2 regions of the Acetonema longum DSM 6540 genome follow, and region 2 is predicted to be linked to the other one. Evidence: riboswitches for the same ligand, from Rfam matches in the RefSeq annotation. Region 2 holds a riboswitch; the other holds the start of a gene.
What was found. A riboswitch is a leader RNA that binds a small molecule or an ion and turns the genes downstream of it on or off. The one in region 2 is predicted to bind cobalamin.

Region 1 (14,035 bases), on a different contig from region 2:
GCGATGGGGAGGGGATTTCAGCACAGGCTATCCTTCTCGGCTATTTTTTTGCCGGGATTTTTTATTAGCTGACTGCCAAAAAACCCTTCTGATTTTTTCAGAAGGGTTTTATATATACCTGGCACGGACATCATTGCAAGCGGCTCCGGACAAGCCGGCAGATTCAGCCGACTGGGAAGGGATACTGCCCGCAGGGCGAATCTGATGCAGCGGGATGAGATGAATGGAGGATGTTATAAATGGGAATCCGGAAGCAACGGGAGAAAAGACTGGCCGCCGCTTTGCTGACCGCATGCTGTACGCTCAGTCCGCTTACGGCTATGGCGGAGGAGACCGATGAGACGGGCAGTGTCGACTGGAGCATCAGCGCCGGCCGACATGAACCGCAACCTCATAGAGTTTTAGACAAAAACGGTAAATTAATAACCGACAACTATTATGGCGAGGAAACCCCTATTGCCTTGAGCGCCGCCTGGAGAACGGAAAACGGCAACCAGTGGAAAGTGGACTACAGCAAGCTATGGGAAGAAACCGCTATGGATTCCATTTTTTTCTATGAGGTGCCGCTATGCAGTTACCGCAAATCACCCAGAACGACAATACCCGCACTGACTGGTCAGTGGAATATAGCGGCAAAGATGAACAGCAGGATTGGCAGATTCGTGCCTATCGGTCAGAATATTACAAGGATTACCACTCAGCTTATCTTTCCTCTACTGGATGGAAACTAAACTCATTTGACGTGGTAGAGAGAACTCTGTCGGTAGTGGAAGGCAAAAGTTCTTGGCAGGCCGGCGATAATCAGAGACTAACCGCCGGTTGGGAATGGCGCAAGGATGAATCCTGGGGAACGCGTATCCGCAAGCCGGGCAGCGAAGGCACGCCGGTGACCTACTACTGGGAGAACGGCTATGATGACACCAAAAAAGCCGAGAAGCCTCGTTGGAATACCGCGCCGTATATCTGCAGGATGCATGGAAGGCTGGTAACAAGCTGCTAGTGATTCCCTCGATGCGGTACGACTGGAGCGATCAGTTTAGTTCCGAAGTCACGCCGCGTCTCGGCCTGACTTATAAAGCTCAGGAAGATTTACGCATCAAGGCTGTGGTTGGCGCAGGATACAAAACACCAACGGTAAATGAGTTATATCATTATTTCCACATGTTCAAAACCACTATGAATACTTCGGCGGGCTGGCTAAAGCGGTGGAAACCGCCAAAGGAGAGCAAGCCGCCGTCTATATCACGGATACTACTGGGGAAAAGGTCGAAACCGAGTCCGTGGACCGCTCCATTGCCCGCGGCGTTCGAACCCGCCTCTTAAACCCCAAATGGATTCAGGCCATGCTGATTCACCCCTATCACGGGACACAAAAGATTCGGGACCGGTTTGAAAACATCCTGGGGCTGGCGGCCACCACCAACCGGGTGGATAACTGGATCTTCAGCGGCCTTTTCCAGACCTATGTGGCGGATGAAATACTGCGCCAGAAGCTGGCGGAAAACAACCGCTGGGCATACTTCAGCATACTGGAACACCTGCTGGAATGCAACCAGCGGGGATATTGGCAGGCCACGAAAGAAGATCTGGAGCAATTGCGCCGGACCTATTTGGAGATGGAAGGCGATATTGAGGAAGGTACGGACTAATACTCTAATTAAAACACCGCCTTATTGCAGGCGGTGTTGGTAGCATACCGGGTATTGGACGGATTTTCCTTCACAATAATAACCGAATAACTTTTTAAGCTTGCCGCAATTCAGGTCATCGGCAATTTCGTATACAATGGCTGGATTAGCTTGTTGCACGGCTTGCCGATTCATTTTCAGCAACTTTTTCTGGACAAAACGCTCCCAACTTCTACTGAGTGATATAAACATTTTTCTACCTCCTATGATATGGGTAAGCTTTACTATGCGGTTTACAGCTAGATTATATAAAAATACTGGCTCCTTTGTGAAATACCGGTATTTTATGCGGAGATAGTCCTGCTCTATGGCAAAGTTGTCCCCGGAATATACCACGACGAAAGAGGAAATAAATACTGGAAGCTAGAATAACACTAAAATAACAGTAAAATATAAATATAGGAATAGGTGCCCTACAGGGCTTAATAGGGAAGTCCGGTGCGATGCCGGCGCGGTCCCGCCACTGTAACGGGGAGTAAATTCGCAATATGTCACTGGAGCGTTTCGCTTTGGGAAGGCGCGAAGAAGCAATGATCCGGAGCCAGGAGAACTGCCTGTTCAGCAATCACTGCTTGACCCACGAGCGATGGGGAGGGGATTATACGGACGCACTTTCGCAGCGTCATATTTTGTATTCTCACTCCCGAAAACCGGGAGTTTTTTCATTGTTATTAATATAAAAGAGGGATACTGTGGAATTACGACAATTAAAATATTTCCAGACAATCGGCAGGTTAAACAGTATTACCAAAGCGGCGGTACAATTAAATGTTTCACAGCCTTCACTGACGGTGGCCATGCAAAACCTGGAAGAAGAACTCGGGGTGCTTTTGTTTGAGCGAAGTTATCGAAATATCAGCCTGACATCGGCAGGCGCCATGTTTCTGAAGCATGTGGATGATATTTTGCTGCGTGTTGATGATTCGGTCAGGGAAATAACCGATTACCGAACCAAGCGGGCCGGTACGATAAAAATTGGCATTCCGCCCATGATCGGGGTGTTTGTGTTTTCTTATATCCTTGGCCAATTCCGTAAGTTACACCCGGAGTTTGAGCTCACCATTGTAGAACGAGGAAGTCTCTCTGTTTTGCGGTTATTGGAGAAAGGAAAACTGGATGTTGGCTTCGTGGTGCTTGGGGATGCATTAGACGGTGTCGAGGTGATGCCTGTTACCTGCAGCGAAATCAAAGTGTGCATGAGAAGGGAGCATCCTTTGAGCGGGTTATCAGCCGTACCTATTGCAGCGCTTCGGGAGGAGGCTTTTATTTTATTGAAAGAGGATACCTATAACCGTCGACTCATCATTGAAGAATGCAAAAAGAATCAATACTCGCCAAATATCATTTTCTCCACCCGGCAAGTTCAAACGATTATAAACATGGTCGAACAGGGTGTCGGTATTTCATTTCTCATTGATGCTGTCTCAGACAAACAGCAAAATATTATCAGCCGTCCCCTCTGCCGCCCGCTTGTGATTGAGGCAGGGCTTGCCTGGCGTAAAGACAGATATATAACAAATGCTTTGCGTATTTTTATCAACTTTATAGAAAAGGCTTTTAACAATTTATAAATAGGCGGAATGGAAAGACCGATTTGAGAAGGTATTTGACATTTCACCGCAAATGATGGTAGTATGAATACGAATTAGTATGAACTTATAGATTTCATTGAAAATAAATATTATTGAGACAGGTGCCCATAGGGCTTAATAGGGAAGTCCGGTGCAATGCCGGCGCGGTCCCGCCACTGTAACGGGGAGCAAACCCAAACGATGTCACTGGGATGGAATGTCCTGGGAAGGCTGGGGGAGCGAGGAACCGGAGTCAGGAGAACTGCCTGTCTGACAGTCACCGCTATACCCACGAGTGATGGGGAGGGGATTTTACGTGCTACAGTTTCCGGATGGCAACATCGACGGGAAACTTGTTTGACGGTTGTTAGCATAGCCCTCCCTGCCATTGCGGGGAGGGCATTTATATTTAATAAAAACAACATAAACGGAAACGGAACAGGTGCCCCATGGGGCTTAATAGGGAAGTCCGGTACAATGCCGGCGCGGTCCCGCCACTGTAACGGGGAGCAAACCCAAACGATGTCACTGGGATAAAATGTCCTGGGAAGACTGGGGGAGCGAGGAACCGGAGCCAGGAGAACTGCCTGTTTAACGGTCACCGCTATACCCACGAGCGATGGGGAGGAGATCTGCGCAGCCGATGGCAAAGTGTCCGTTGCGTAAGATCATAAACTCCTGACTGAGTCAGGAGTTTTTTTTAAGAAAAAAGCTCTGCCAAGCAGACTTTTTTCTTGCCATACATGGGTTTGCCGAAAGGCCGAGGCAGAGACTCACTCATGGGACACAGGCTTTTAACCGGGCCGGTGGGGAGTCGGTTCAAGCCCTATATAATAAACAATGTACACAAGGAGGAACATGAGAATGTTTATGAACCGGAGTACGAATGTTCCGGAAGACCGGGAAGAACCCATCATGATGCCGGCTTCCGATTCACTCCAAGTCGAACCATTCACACCGCTGTCCGCCAGAGTAGCCTCGGATCAGCCGGAGTTGGTTCAGGGATTAAAAGCATTGCAGCAGGGACTGGGACAGGAACATTTTGACCGGTATATCGAAAATCTGGTTTCTCTGCAGCTGCGGGAAGGGATCCTATGGATGGTTACCCGCCGGGCCATGCACCGTTCTCTGCTGGAACGCGACTTTCTGCCGCAGATTAAGCAGGCCTTCGGAGTCGGCAGTATACGAATCATCAGTCAGGGATAGGGGGAAAAGGAATGAAAGAAGAACAGGCAGAACCGATGGCCGCCGAAGAAAAACTATTCGCCGAGTTCGCGGCGCCGACATATGAGTCCTGGCAAAGCGAGGCTGAGAAAGCTCTCAAAGGCGCTCCCTTTGAAAGCAGGCTGATCACCAAAACCTATGAGGAAATTGATTTGAAACCAATTTACCGGCAGAACGACTTGGAGTCAGAGGGCGTTCACCTCAGTTTGCCGGGCAGCGAGCCCTTTGTCAGGGGAATCCATGCCGGCGGCTATCTGACAAAATCCTGGCTGGTTGCCCAGGAATGCGACCAGCCGCTGGCCGCTGAACTTAACCAAACATTAAAGAACGAACTCAGCCGCGGCCTACAGAGCCTCCATATCCGCCTGGATACCGCGACCTGCTTGGGGCTTGATCCGGACATTGCCGATGCCGGCCAGGTAGGGGACCGGGGTTTTTCGCTGGCCTGCCTGCAGGACCTGACGAAAGCCCTGGACGATATTTCCCTGCAGCAATGGTCTGTAATGGTGCCCGCCGGCGCCCGCTCGCTGCCGGTGGTGGCCCTGTTTGCGGCTCTGGCCCGGTCCAGGGGAATGGATCCCGGTGAGCTTTCCGGCTCGATTGTAGCCGATCCCCTGGGCGCTTTGGCGTTGCAGGGACAATTGACGGCATCCCTGCCGTCCGTTTATGACGAATTGGCTGCTGTGACCGCCTGGGCGGAAACCCGTACCCCTTATCTGAAAACCATCCGGGCCGACGGTTGCCCCTATCATGACGCCGGCGCCAATGCCGTGCAGGAACTGGCTTACGCCCTGGCGACCGCTGTGGAATACGTGCGGGAGCTGCAGCAGCGCGGCCTGGAATTCCCGGTGATTTCCCGTCATATGCAGTTTTCTTTTGCCCTGGGCGCCAATATGTTCATGGAACTGGCCAAAATCCGCGCCGCGAGACTGCTGTGGAGTCAGGCGGCGCGGGCTTTCGGCGGTAAGGGGGAAGAATGCGCTGCAGTTATTCACGGTCGGACATCCCGCTTTACAAAAACCGGTTATGATCCCTATGTCAATATGCTGCGGACGACAACCGAAGCCTTCGCCGGTGTGGTGGCCGGCCTGGACAGCCTGCACGTCGGTCCTTTCGACGAGGCGGTTCGGCCGGGGGATGAGTTTTCCCGCCGGATTGCCCGCAACACGCAGATCATCCTGCAGCAGGAATGCGGCCTGATGCAGCCGGCGGATCCAGCCGGCGGGTCCTGGTATGTGGAGACGCTTACCGCCGACCTGGCCCGCCGGGCCTGGGAAATCTTTCAACAAGTGGAAATGAAGGGAGGAATGTTTCTGGCCCTGCAGGCCGGCCTGCCGCAAAGCCAAAGCGCAAAAACGGCGCAAAACCGGTTTGCCAATTTGGCCAAACGGCGGGATGTGATCGTGGGAACCAATATGTATGCCAACTTGGCGGAACATCCCCTGGCGGCGTCAGAAATTGACTGCCAGGCGATACAGGCCCGGCGGGCAGAACAACTGACGGCTTACCGCCAAAACAGGGCGACGCAGGAGCAGCAGCGGCTGCTGACCAGCCTGGCAGCCAGTCGCCAGCGCACGGGGGCGGAGCTGGTGGAGGCTGCCATCGACGCGGCCATTGCCGGCGGTTCCGTGGGTGAAATTTTCCTTGCCCTGCGCCGGGAAGAAACAGAGCCCTTAAGCATCACTCCTCTTCAGCCGAGCCGGTTGTCCGAACCCTATGAGGCCCTGCGGCGGAACACCGAAAAGTTCAAAGCGGAAACCGGCGGCAATGTGCGCATTTTTTCGGCCGATATAGGGCCGATCCCCCAGCACAAGCCCAGAGCCGATTTCAGCCGGGGCTTTTTTGAGGTTGGTGCATTTGAAGTACTGTCCAACAACGGCTTTGCATCTGTGGACGAGGCTGCCGATACAGCCGCGGCTTCCGGCGCCGATGCGGTGGTGATCTGCTCTACTGATGCCACCTATCCCGAAATCGTGCCGCCGCTGGCCCGGCTGATCAAGGAAAAGATGCCGGGAGTGTGGCTGGTTCTGGCCGGCCTGCCGCCGGAAGACCTGCAGGCCGTATACCGGGAAGCCGGCGTGGATGAGTTCATTCATGTCCGGGCCGACTGCTATGAAAGTTTATCCAGGCTGCAGCGCAGAAAGGGGATGCATGATGATTCTCAAGCCTGATTTCACGACCTTGGCCTTTCAGGCCTCTCACGGCAGCGCCGGCTATAAGGATTGGCGGCGCAACCTGGAGCGGGAAACGGGGGAACCGATGGAAGATCTCGTCCACCGCACCATGGAGCAGATAGATATTCAGCCTCTGTACAGTGAGGCCGACATGGCCGAGGTGGAACATCTCGCCTTTCTGGCGGGAATTCCGCCGTTTTTACGCGGACCTTATCCCAATATGTACGTGACCCAGCCCTGGACAGTCCGCCAATATGCCGGCTTTTCCACCGCCGAGGAAAGCAACGCCTTTTACAAACGAAACCTGGCCATGGGCCAGAAGGGATTGTCCATTGCCTTTGACCTGGCGACCCACCGGGGCTATGACTCCGACCATCCCCGGGTGGTAGGCGACGTGGGCAAGGCCGGCGTGGCTGTCGACTCGATTTTGGATATGAAGATTCTGTTTGACGGAATTCCTCTGGACAAAATGTCGGTATCCATGACGATGAACGGCGCAGTGCTGCCGATCATGGCCTTCTACATCGTAGCGGCCGAAGAACAGGGCGTACCGGCCGAAGTTCTGACTGGCACGATCCAGAACGATATTTTAAAGGAATTCATGGTTCGCAACACCTATATTTATCCCCCGGAACCGTCCATGCGGATCATCGGCGATATTTTCGCCTATACCTCTAAAAACATGCCCAAATTCAACAGCATCAGTATTTCCGGCTATCATATGCAGGAAGCGGGCGCCACGGCCGATATCGAGCTGGGTTATACCCTGGCCGACGGTCTGGAATACGTCAAGACCGGCTTGAAGGCCGGCCTGGACATCGACGCTTTTGCTCCTCGCTTTGCTTTTTTCTGGGCCATCGGCAAGAACTACTTCATGGAAGTGGCAAAAATGCGGGCCGGGCGCCTGCTGTGGGCCAAACTGATCAAACAGTTCAACCCGAAGAATCCTAAATCCATGGCATTGCGGACTCATTCCCAGACTTCAGGCTGGAGTCTGACCGAGCAGGATCCGTTCAACAATGTGGTTCGCACCTGCATCGAAGCCCTGGCAGCCTCATTGGGGCATACCCAGTCGCTTCATACTAACGCCCTGGATGAAGCCATCGCCCTGCCAACGGACTTTTCCGCCCGGATTGCCCGCAACACTCAGTTATATCTACAGGATGAGACCTATATTTGCAAGGTTATTGATCCATGGGGCGGCTCATACTATGTGGAAGCCCTGACCCGGGAATTGGCCCGCAAAGCCTGGCAGCACATCCAGGAGGTGGAACAGCTGGGAGGCATGGCCAAGGCCATTGATACCGGCCTGCCCAAGATGAGAATCGAGGAAGCCGCCGCCCGGCGTCAGGCTCAAATCGACTCGGCAAAAGAGACCATCGTCGGCGTCAACCGTTTCCGCCTCGTCAAAGAAGATCCTTTGGAAATCCTGGAGGTCGACAACACGGCTGTGCGGCAGGCGCAGCTCCGCCGCCTGGAGCAATTAAAAGCCAACCGCAACGAGGACGAGGTGCAATCGTCCTTAGAAGCCATTACCAAGGCTATGGAAAGCGGCGCAGGCAACGTGCTGGACCTGGCGGTAAAAGCTGCCAGACTCAGAGCCAGCCTGGGTGAAATATCCTATGCCGTGGAAAAAGTGGCCGGCCGGCACAAAGCTGTCATCCGTTCCATTTCCGGCGTCTACAGCAGCGAGTTTAACGATGAGCAGGAAATCGGAACCGTGCGGAAAATGGCCGATGAATTTGAAAAACTGGAAGGCCGCCGGCCTCGTATCCTTATGGCTAAAATGGGTCAGGACGGACATGACCGGGGAGCAAAGGTCGTATCCACCGCCTTTGCCGACATGGGCTTCGACGTGGATATCGGGCCGTTGTTCCAAACGCCGGAGGAAACCGCCCAACAGGCCGTGGACAATGACGTGCACGTGGTCGGGATGAGTTCGCTGGCAGCCGGACATAAGACGCTGCTGCCGCAGCTGGTAGAGGAACTGGCCAAGCGGGGCCGGAGCGATATTCTCGTGGTCGCCGGCGGCGTCATTCCTGCTCAGGACTATGACTTTTTGCGGGCCCATGGCGCAGCGGCCATCTTTGGGCCGGGAACGGTAATTCCGGTGGCGGCGCAGCGGATTCTGGAAGTATTATTACGCCGGGGCCAGGTGGCAGGCTGATGGAGCGGCGGGGAGAGAGACTGCCGGAGTGGGCCTGCGGCAGCGATGACGGTTTTGCCAGCCGCGTAATGGAGGGGGTGGCCACCACCCACGACGGCATGCCCGGAGTCGCCGGAAAAATGGCGGCTCCGGCCGCCCGGCCGCGCCAACTGGAAGTAGCGGACTACTATCAGGGGATCATGCAGGGAGACCGGGGGATTTTGGCCCGGGCTATCACCCTAGTGGAAAGCAACCATCCCAAACATGCCGTCATGGCGCAGGCCCTACTGCAGGAACTGCTGCCTCATACCGGCGGCGCTATGCGGGTTGGCATCACAGGCGTTCCCGGAGCGGGGAAAAGCACCTTTATCGAATCGCTTGGCTGCCGGCTGTGCGAACGGGGACATAAAGTCGCCGTGCTGGCAGTAGACCCCAGCAGCACGGTCACCCGCGGCAGCATCCTTGGCGACAAAACCAGGATGGAACAGCTTACCCGCCAACCCAACGCCTTCATTCGTCCCTCACCCTCCGGCGGCACCCTGGGCGGCGTGGCCCGCAAAAGCCGGGAAACCATGCTGCTGTGTGAAGCAGCCGGTTATGATATCATTCTGGTAGAGACCGTCGGTGTCGGCCAAAGCGAAGTAACTGTGCGGTCTATGGTGGACTTCTTTTTGCTCGTCGTCCTGACCGGCGCCGGCGATGAGCTGCAAGGCATGAAAAAAGGCGTTATGGAGCTGGCTGATCTCATCGCGGTCAATAAGGCCGACGGGGATAACCGGCTCCGGGCCCTGGCTGCCAGGGCCGATTACGAGCGCATTCTGCATTATATCCGTCCGGCCACCGAAGGCTGGCGTACCCAGTCAGTGACCTGCTCGGCCATGACCGGCGATGGTATTGACGCCCTCTGGGCCACGGTGGAGTCCTTCTTTGCTCAGGTCAGGGCATCCGGCGCTTTTGCCACCCGGCGCCAAAACCAGGTATTGGCCTGGATGCGATCCATGGTGGAAGAACACCTGTACCGGAGCTTTTTCGACCATCCCGCCGTGACAGCCTGCCTGCCCCGTATCGAGCAGGAAGTGGCCAGCGGCACGCTGGTCACCACCCGGGCTGTCCAGGAACTGCTGTCTGCCTATGAAGGGGCAAACAGCAGCAAAGCGTAGATAAAGGGCCATGAAGCAGGGCTGTTAAAGCGCGAACCAGCGCTTTAACAGCCCTGCTGTGCATAAAAATCCCACAGACTTGCTACCCCGGAATTTGTATGATTCTCTAATTGCAGGAAAAATGACGTTTTTGGTGGGGGCAAGATGTATATATTTGTTTAATCTTCTTGATTTAATAATTGAATGGGAGGACTATCCATGAGAAAAGAATCGGTTTTGACACGGAAAATTCTAGCTGCTACAGCGGCTGCCGGCATGCTTTTAGGCGGACAGGCTGCCGGATTGGCGGCCGAAGGCGAGGCGCAGGACTTTGAATTGGACCAGGTCATTGTTACCGCCCAGCGCTATGAAAAGCGCGAAGTTGACGTCGCGGCCTCTACCGAGATTCTGACGCAGCAGGATCTTTTGAATACCGGCGCCAGTAATTTGTATAACGCCCTGAGTTTTTCCACCGGCATTGCACTGCATCAGTACGGTACGGGAGGCTCTTCCATGGGCAATATGACCAGTAAGATCGTCATGCGGGGAAACTCCGGCGGTACGCTGGTCCTGATCAACGGCATGCCGCTGAATATCCGCGGCACCTATGATTTGAACGACATTCCGGTGGAAAATATAGAACGGGTCGAGATCGTCCGCGGCGGCGGCTCCGTACTGTACGGCAGCGAGGCCACCGGCGGCGTCATCAATATCATTACCAAGAAGCAGCGGGAGAATTACTTTAAGACCGGCTGGGGCAATTACGGACAGCAAGAGTATACTGTCGGCCTGCAGGCCGACAGGCTGGGCCTCAGCTATCAATACTCCGACTGGGGCACCCGGGAAAACGTCGCCAGCGACGGGAAAAAATGGAAAGGTCCGGACAATAATAATTTGAGCTTGAACTATGCGTTCAATGATAACTGGAGCCTTTCACTCAATCATGTGGAGTCGAATTATCATTATATTACCAGCAAAGCAGACACTGAGCAGAATATCAACAGAAACAATATTCAATTGACTTATCGCGATAATCATCTTCAATCCACATTTTATTATGTTGACAGGACGCGGGAGAAGGATGCGTTGACCTTTTCTAAAGGAACCTATGAAATTGACGAAGAAAAGAACCGCAATTACGGATTGGACATGCAGAAAGATTGGGAGATAAAGGATACCAGGCTGTTGTTCGGCGGATCGTTTCAGCGTGAAGAGTTTACGAAGAATGCTAAAATCAGCACTAGCGATAGCGTTAAGCATTCCAGAAACGATTTTTCTGCCTATGGGCAGTATGAAAAGCCTATCAGCAAACGGGACACGCTGATACTGAGTGCCCGTGAGTCCTGGACAACCGGTGCGCCCAACGATTATGACGAAACGAACTTCAGCGGCCAAGCACAGATGATCCACAAGTTGCAAGAGAATGAGAATTTGTACATCAGTGCGGGACAGTCCTTTAAAATGCCGGAGTTGCATCAAATCTATAATACGGCTCCCGGCGCAGATTTGAAGGCGCAAGTTGGTGCCCATTACGAGGCGGGCTGGAAAAAGGATATCGGTGGTCATAAGTGGCGGGTTGCCTTATTTCATTATGATATTGATGACAACATAACCGCTAAATATGTTGCCCCAGACTTTATCTATGAGAATGAGAATTTAAAAAATAGCGGCATTGAATTGGAATGCAAGATTAAAACCGCTGCCAGCCCGTTCGGCTTTCATTATGCTGTCAGCTATGGTAATCCCAAAACTGAAACCATAGATGAAGGCGGCTCCTCGGGCTGGCAGCGCGATTATTCCCGGTGGCAGCTTAATGGCGGCGTGACCTATCAGCAGGATAAATGGAGTGCCGCCCTGAATGCGTCTTACATGGCGGAACGGGTACTGAACAACGTCGACACCAAACCGTATCTGCTTACTAACTTGAACGTGAATTATGCCATGACGCAGAACAGCAGCCTGTTTTTGACCATCAACAACCTGCTGGATAGGGATGATATTACCTATCGAGCAACATCTGCAGACTATTATTTCACGCCCTGTAATTACATGATGGGATATAAGATGAATTTCTAAAAGAAAAATAGAGGAAAGAGCAGCGGGAGCCCAGGCCGCAGAGCCGTTAAAACGCGAACCGGCGCTTTAACGGCTCTTGTTCTTGTTATTAGTGTGCAGGCATGTCAATATGATTTTTACGACTCAATTATATACATAAGGATTAGGCAGAGGTTCTATGCGGGAAACCGCAGTTGCTTTCAGCAAGGGAATGACAACTCCGTTATAGTCTCCCTGCTGAATTTTTCCGTGTACTTCTACCCATGTGTCGTTTTTATACAGAGAGCTGTCAGGCCATTCTATGATTAAGCCACTGGGCATTGCATCAGCGGCACAGCAGGCAATTTCAAATCGTACCACCATGCACTGATTATCCTTGAGACCCGCTGGCCTATAGACAAAGCCTTTTAAATTGACTTCCCGGTTGATAAAATTCGCAGTAGCTTCGTACATGATGGTAATCCAGCGGATATGGTTTGTATCGTCAATATAAATAACCGGAGTTTGTTTTGGATTAACTGGTTGAATCTGCTGCATTGCGTCGAACGGAATGGCGGGTGTGTTGTTTTCAGACATGGAGGATGCGGCGATACCGGGATTGTTGGAAAGATACTTCATGCTCCTGTTGTCAGCGGTTATGGAGCCCAGTGATTTGGCAGGGATGAGAAAACAGATGGCAATGGTCCCGATGAAAACATAATAAAAATAGCTGGAGAACGTATGATCTCGTTTTGTCGGATTGACTGACAGCATATCACTCACTAGCCGTATGGTTTGCACGATAACCAGCAGGAAAAGGATGGTCAAGCCAACTTGGGCATTAAGAGTGAATTGCGGGTGTATTAATTGCAGCAGATTGCCCTGGGTTATCACCCGGTAAAATAAAAGAGTAAAACAAATAAGAATCAAGAGCTGCAGTAGATTCTCGACTGCCTGTGAAAATCTATACAAACCCGAACACCTCCCTGAAATAAGGAAGACAATTGATCAGCAGTGACAGCAGAAATACGCTGATCGTAATCAGGAGAACAAGCTTCATTACGTATGATACTCTAAATGCATTGAGCATCATAATTACATTTTTAATATCCAGCATAGGCCCATAGATCAGGAACGAGGCAATTGCGCCCGGGGTAAAAGAGGCGGCGAACGGCGCAGCAATAAACGCGTCTGCCTGTGAGCAGACGGAAAGAATGAAAGCAAAACCCATCATGCCCCAGATGGAAACAACAGGCTCCTGGCCTACGCTTAACAGCAGAGTCCGTGGTACGGTTATCTGAATGACTGCGGCGAGAAATGAGCCGATTAGCAGGAAGCGTCCCATATCAAAGAACTCGTCGCAAGTGTGGTACAGCATCTCGCGCAATCGCATCAGAAGTCCCGGATGATGATGCTCGTGTCCGCAGCCGCACCCCTGGTGACAGCCGCAGCCAGGGTCTGCCGTGTAGGGATTGAGTATCTTAGAGTTTACGTTGCTGCTATATAACAGAATTCCGATAAGATTGGCGCAGATAAAAACGCCGGCAAACCGATAAACCAGCATAGAGGGAGACGAGTTAAAAGCAAGGTATGTGGAAAAGCCGACTAAGGGGTTAATAACCGGAGCCGATAACATGAAGGGGACGGCGATATACGCAGGGACCCCCTTTTGAATGAGCCGGCGTACGATAGGGATAATGCCGCACTCACATAAGGGGAAGAAGATTCCCAGCAAGCTGCCGCAGACGATGCCAATCATGCTGTTTCTCGGCAACAGACGATGAATTGTTGTATCGGAAATAAAGACGTGAATAAACGAGGAAATAATCACTCCCAGCAATACTAAGGGAAAGGCTTCGATGATAATACTGAGAAAGATAGAAGTCAATTCCTGCAAAAAATCTGTTTGATTTCCGGGCAGTGCTTCAAGAAACCAAATATCAGGATGCAACACACTCATGATGAGCAGAATGGATAGAATTGAAAGCTTTCCCAGGTTGGATTTTGCGCCTGTCTCCATGACAACCTCCATTTGGATATTCATACCATTACTATAACG
Region 2 (5,848 bases):
TTTTACCCAGTAAGAACTCCCGTCCGGGGTCCGGTCCATAAAGCCGTATTCGATTAAATTCCGGCGCAGGAGAATGTAATCGTGGTAGATGGGTTTTAAGATCTCGTTCACTTCTTTTTCACTATAGTTTTTGCCGGTCTCGAAATAGTTTATGAGATGCCGCAGAATGGCTGCCCGCTTTTTCTCTTTCAGCGGGAATCTATCGAGGGGGCCATCGGGTCCCTGCTTAAAGTATGCCGCCAGAATGTGGTCAGACTCCTGCCCGGTAATAGCAAACCGCTCGTCGACCTGTTTCGAACTGCGCGGGATTTCGATGAAGGCATCTTTTTTCGGCATCCGTTCTCCCAGCAATTCCATAATCGCCAAAAAGATTTTGGCCTGTTTTTGTTTTTCCCGCAAACTGAAGCGATGATTGCGGATGGTGGAGGTACTGCCTGCATTTACGGCTTTGGCCACCTCAGCGTCGCTATAGCCGGCGTAAAAAAGCTCCAACAGGCTTTTTTGGTGTTCCGTCAACCCGGTTAACTGTTTGTCCAGGCTGGTGAGAACATGAAAGACCGAGCCATGACACTGGGCAATATGCATTTTTATATATTTTTTGGCTTCATATAACTGGCACTCGTGGGAGTATATGACTCCATCGGGAAATTTTTGGCCGCAGATGAGACAAATGAACTCATCGCTATGGGACTGATAGGTGTAACCGGCTTTGATATCCTGCAGCGATGACTGCCAAAACAGATCGGATACATCATTCATTTCAAACACCTCTTACATTTGTTTGATAAATACATAGACATTATATGATTCTGTCTATAATAAATCAAGAGTATTATTTTTCCATTGATTGTTGTGCCGGACTTTATAATTTTACAAAAATAGCCGGACAGGTAGGAATGAAAATTTATTTAGAGAATAATGACAATAAAGGCATAAGCTTGACTTAGGTATGGCTATTTCCAGGAAATAAGTCGAAGAAGGGGGAAGATAGAATGAACAAGGTATACGCTATTATCGGGCCGCCTGCTTCCGGGAAAACCTCTCTGGTAAAGGAACTGTCAAAGCAGGGTGTTCCTGTCATGGTTAGTCATACCACCAGGCCTAAAAAACAACATGAAGTACATGGGGCTGATTACTATTTCGTCTCAAAAGAAGAGTTTGGACAGCTGCAGTTGATTGAAAAAGTGACCCGGGATAATAACTTTTATGGGTTGAGCAAGGATGAGGTATTACGAAAGGTAAACCAGCATCCGGTTTCGATTGTGGATATTGACTTAGTCGGCCTGGAACAGTTGAAGAAACTTTTGGGAGGACGGGTGGAATCTATTTTTGTTCTGGTTGACAAAAACACGGTGATTCAGCGCTTAGTGACGCAAAATGCGAAACTGGAGGATATTCAACGCCAGGTGGAGCAGGCTGCCGGCAAGGGTGAGTTTGACAACTGGCAAACCGCCGATTATGTGGTAAAGAACACCGGGGCCATGGATGCGTCGGTACGTCAGATGCAGGCTATTATGGGATTGCTGTGGGCTGAACCGGCAAGCGCCACGGAAACTGTTTAGAAAGGGTGTTACTTTTTTTACCGATCCTATCAGAATTTTGTTGTGTTTTCTTTTGCCGCAGGATAATGCCATTCCCTGCAGAACCCTAACTGTAATTGAATCAGTGCCACCAAACAGGTGCCTCTCGCCAGAGAGGAGAATAGGGAAGGCGGCAGGATGCTAAAGTGTCCTGGAACGCCGCGGTCGCGCCACTGTAATCGGGGAGGAGCCTTTGCCCATGCCGGCTGGTCGCCGGGAGGCGCAAAGGTTTCGCAGAACCGTAGCCAGGAGACCTGCCTGTTTTGGCTGTCATTTGTCCCCGCGTCAGGGCGATGCCAGAAGGATGGGAAATCAAAGAAAAACCTAGCCTTTTTGGCTGGGTTTTTTTGCGAGCAATACCAAAAAGGGGGATGGATATGGACTACGAACAAGCGGTTGACCAATTGATTAACGGTGCGGCCAAGCCGCCGGGCAGCCTGGGCCTGCTGGAGAAATACCTCCGAAAGGTACTGCTGGCATGGGGCGGTCTGGAGCGGGAAGTAAGACCCCATCATTTGATTTTTGCCGCCGACAATGGGGTGGTAACCGAGGGAGTGGTCAACTATCCGGCGGAAATTACCTATCTGCAGGCGCAAAATATGGTTGACGGAAGGGCCACTATCAGCTGTTTCTGCAGCGGCAGCGGCATTCCCTATACGGTGGTGGACGTCGGCACCAAGCATCAGGAGGCGGCCGGCATCAATCGCAAAGTGGCCTTAGGTACAAAGAATTTTATGCAACAGGAAGCGATGAGCCCGGGGGAATTCCGGCAAGCCTGGGAAACAGGCCGGGAAATGGTTCGCAGCTCGGTGGAGCAGGGCTATAACCTGCTGTCATTCGGGGAAATGGGCATCGGTAATACCACTACTTCCGCGGCGGTCCTTCATGCCTTAAGCGGTATCCTGCCTGAATTTGTCGTGGGTTATGGCGCAAGTCCGGGAAATGAAGAGACCCTGAAACGTAAACGCCTGGTCGTGGCCAAAGGGGTGGAGCGGCACCGGGAGACCATGAAAACAGTAGAAGATATTTTGCGTTGCGTCGGCGGCTTTGACATTGTCGCCATTTGCGCTGCCATGGTCGAATGCGCCCGGGTTAAAACCCCGTTTGTGATCGACGGCTTTATCACGGCCGTAGCCTATGTCTGCGCTGCCAGGATGCAGCGGGAAACAGAGAAATTCGCCATTCCTTCCCATTTGTCCAAAGAGCCGGGTATGGCCTATGCGCTGCTGTTGGGTAATATCCGGGCCGAGGACGTGCCAATTCGCGCCGATATGGCGCTGGGCGAAGGAACCGGCGCCGTCCTGATGGTGTCCATCCTGAAAAATATGGTCTATGCTATTTTCCATACCGCCCGGCTGGATGATTTTGAATTATCGGCTGCGGTCCCGCCAGCGACAGCAGCCGTTTAACCAGCATAGAAAATAATTGCGGCGGAATGGTGATTTTTTGCCATTAGCAGGAAATAACTGTAGGTTTAGCAAATACTTCCCTATGAATAAACAGAAAATTTTTTCATTTTATTTCTGATGCTGCATTATTGTGCAAGGGGGAAGTAGGGTGCACAATCTCCAAGGATTTGCCTTGAGCGATATCGTCAACATGCAGGTGCTGCAGGAAATTCAAGATAGGTTTGCGGACGCCACAGGCCTGGCGGCAGTAATTGTGGATGTGAACGGGTCACCGGTAACCACGCCCAGTAATTTTACCAGGTTATGCAACTATATCCGGTCCTATCCCGAAGGATTGGCCCGCTGCATGGATTGCGACGACCGGGGCGGGCGGAAAGCAGCGAAACAGCAGCGTCCCTATGTCTATCATTGCCACAGCGGCGCCCTGACCGACCTGGCGGCGCCGATCATTGTTCAGAACGAATATGTGGGAGCCGTTCTCGCCGGCCAGGTGATCCTGCCCCAGGAGGGGTACGAGCCCAGGGCCGAAATGCTCCGGCGCCTGGTACCGCTGGGATTGGAACCGGCCATTTTGTCAGAATATTTGGATTTGGCTGAGGTTTTGCCGGAAAACCGGCTTAAAGCTTCAGCCGACCTGATTCACCTCCTGGCTAACTATGTGGTGGAAATGGGCATAGCCAATATCAGGCAGCAACAGTTAGTGACTGAAATCAAGGCTAAAGCCGACCTGGAGAATTTACTGCGGGCCGCGGAATTAAAAGCGTTGCAGTCCCAGGTGAACCCGCATTTTTTGTTTAACACTTTAAATACCATCGCCAGGCTGGCGCTGCTTGAAGAAGCGCCGCGGACCCAGGAAGTAGTTTACGCCCTGGCCGACATGCTGCGCAACAACCTGCGGGATATGGATCAATTGCGCACCGTGGAGGAAGAAGTGAAATCGGTGCGGGATTATTTCACCATTCAAAGCGTGCGGTTCGGCGACCGGATCAAAACCGATATTGATATTACCCCGTCTCTGATGGAAACGCTGATTCCGGCCCTGACGCTGCAGCCGTTGGTAGAAAATTCTATTTTGCACGGCCTGGAGCCTAAGCGGGATGGCGGCATGGTGCAAATTACCGGAAGGCTGGACGGAGACCGGGTGGTCCTGGCGGTAGTCGACACCGGCGTAGGTGTGCCGCCGGAACGCATCTATTCTATCTTCCGGGCCGAAAAACGGCCGGTTACCAAAGGACAGACCACCGGTCTGGGCATTATCAATGTCCATAAACGCATTCAGCACTTTTTTGGCAGCAAGTACGGCCTTAACATGGAAAGTAAAGTCGGTGAGGGGACACGAATCTATATTCAGCTTCCCTACCCTTCCTAAAAATCAGAGGAGAGAAACAGAATGTACAGCTTGATGATCGCTGAAGATGAGCAGCTGGAACGGCAGGCGCTGCGCTTTATTGTGGGAAAACACTGTCCTGATATTCAGATTGTCGGTGAAACCGGCGATGGGGCCGATGCCGTGCAGATCGCATCGGAGCAGGCGCCGGATATCATTCTGATGGATGTCCGCATGCCGGAAATCAATGGCCTGGAAGCCGCCAAAAACATCCGGGCCATCCTGCCGGATACGATGATTATCATGCTGACCGCCTTTGACGAATTCAGCTATGCCAAACAGGCCTTGGCTTTCGGCGCGATGGATTATCTCTTGAAACCGCTCAAACCTGCTGATCTGGTACGCACTTTGCAGGCCACAGCGGCCAAAGTGCAAGAGATCCGGCAGAAACGGCAGGAGGAAGCCCGTCTGCGCCATAGTTTGCAAGAAGCGCTGCCGGTGATTCAGATGTCTTTTGTCTATGATCTGGTTTTCCGGGAAATTCAGGATTTGCCCCATCTTAAAGAGCGGGCGGCGTTTTTGGGGCTCAAGGCCGATGCCGGTGTGGTCATGGCTGTGGATATTGACAACTTCTACCAGGTTAGCCACCGGGAATCCGAATTACGAAAGCAGCTGATCAAACAGAATGTGTTCCGGCAGATTGTGGCCGTCACCGGCGGCAGCGCCCTGGTGACACCCTTTGGCAGCGACAGTGTCATCGTACTGTTGAGCAGCATGATGCCGGCTTCGCCGGACCTGGGCAAAGAAGCGGTGCTGCCGGTTGCGGCGCAGATCCGTGACGCCGTATCCAGGAACCAGGGCATCAGCATCACCATTGGCATTGGCCGCTGGTATCAGGATCTGCGGCACATGCACAAATCCTATCTGGAAGCTGTTCATGCCCAGCGGCAGCGTTTTTTTCTCGGTGACAACCAGATCATTCATGTGGACGATGTACCGCATCCGGAGACAGGACCGTTTTATTATCCCTTTCATTATGAACGGGTGATGATGGACAAAGTCCGCTGCGGCGACCGCAAGCAGGCCAAGGAAGCCCTGCGGCAGCTGCTGAAGGAACTGTTGGCCAGCCAGGCCGGCATGGAAGCCGTCAAGGCCTGCATGCTGGAGCTGCTGATCGTTTTGTCCCGGTCGGCGGTAGAAGGAGGCGCCAATCTGGAACAACTCACTCTCCTGAATGTGGACCGCATCAACCAGCTGACCCGCTGTTCCAGCGGAGAGCAAATGCATTACTGGATGTTGGACTCTCTCGACCGGTTCCTGGACAATATGCTGGAGAACCGCAACAGCATGAATGTGCGCCTGGTCAACAGGGCCTCTGAATATATCCGGCAAAACTGCCAGCGCAATGTTTCCCTGGAGGAAGTAGCCAAGCTTGTTCATTTGAGCCCTTTTTATTTCAGCCGGCTGTTTAAGCAGGAAAAAGGCTGCAATTTTGTGGACTTCCTGACGCGGATGCGGGTGGATAAGGCCAA

Region 1: linked by a shared signal. The riboswitch ahead of ALO_RS19475 (LysR family transcriptional regulator) and the one ahead of ALO_RS06515 (nicotinate-nucleotide--dimethylbenzimidazole phosphoribosyltransferase) in region 2 are both predicted to bind cobalamin.

The regions. Positions count from the first base shown of each region.
Region 1 covers NZ_AFGF01000269.1:27,941-41,975, forward strand. The annotation lists gene ALO_RS22235 (hypothetical protein) at 569-1,000, shown strand; partial or broken gene ALO_RS23870 (hypothetical protein) at 1,012-1,116, shown strand; gene ALO_RS19465 (cobaltochelatase subunit CobN) at 1,146-1,649, shown strand; gene ALO_RS19470 (hypothetical protein) at 1,671-1,880, opposite strand; cobalamin riboswitch at 2,078-2,260, shown strand; gene ALO_RS19475 (LysR family transcriptional regulator) at 2,381-3,259, shown strand; cobalamin riboswitch at 3,363-3,543, shown strand; cobalamin riboswitch at 3,683-3,864, shown strand; gene ALO_RS19480 (hypothetical protein) at 4,124-4,465, shown strand; gene ALO_RS19485 (methylmalonyl-CoA mutase family protein) at 4,477-6,654, shown strand; gene scpA (methylmalonyl-CoA mutase) at 6,638-8,824, shown strand; gene meaB (methylmalonyl Co-A mutase-associated GTPase MeaB) at 8,824-9,963, shown strand; gene ALO_RS19500 (TonB-dependent receptor plug domain-containing protein) at 10,162-12,018, shown strand; gene ALO_RS19505 (TIGR03943 family putative permease subunit) at 12,142-12,948, opposite strand; gene ALO_RS19510 (permease) at 12,941-13,996, opposite strand.
Region 2 covers NZ_AFGF01000050.1:123,077-128,924, reverse strand. The annotation lists partial or broken gene ALO_RS06525 (DUF2087 domain-containing protein) at 1-759, opposite strand, end outside; gene ALO_RS06520 (guanylate kinase) at 993-1,562, shown strand; cobalamin riboswitch at 1,661-1,856, shown strand; gene ALO_RS06515 (nicotinate-nucleotide--dimethylbenzimidazole phosphoribosyltransferase) at 1,958-2,989, shown strand; gene ALO_RS06510 (sensor histidine kinase) at 3,138-4,358, shown strand; gene ALO_RS06505 (response regulator transcription factor) at 4,380-5,848, shown strand, end outside.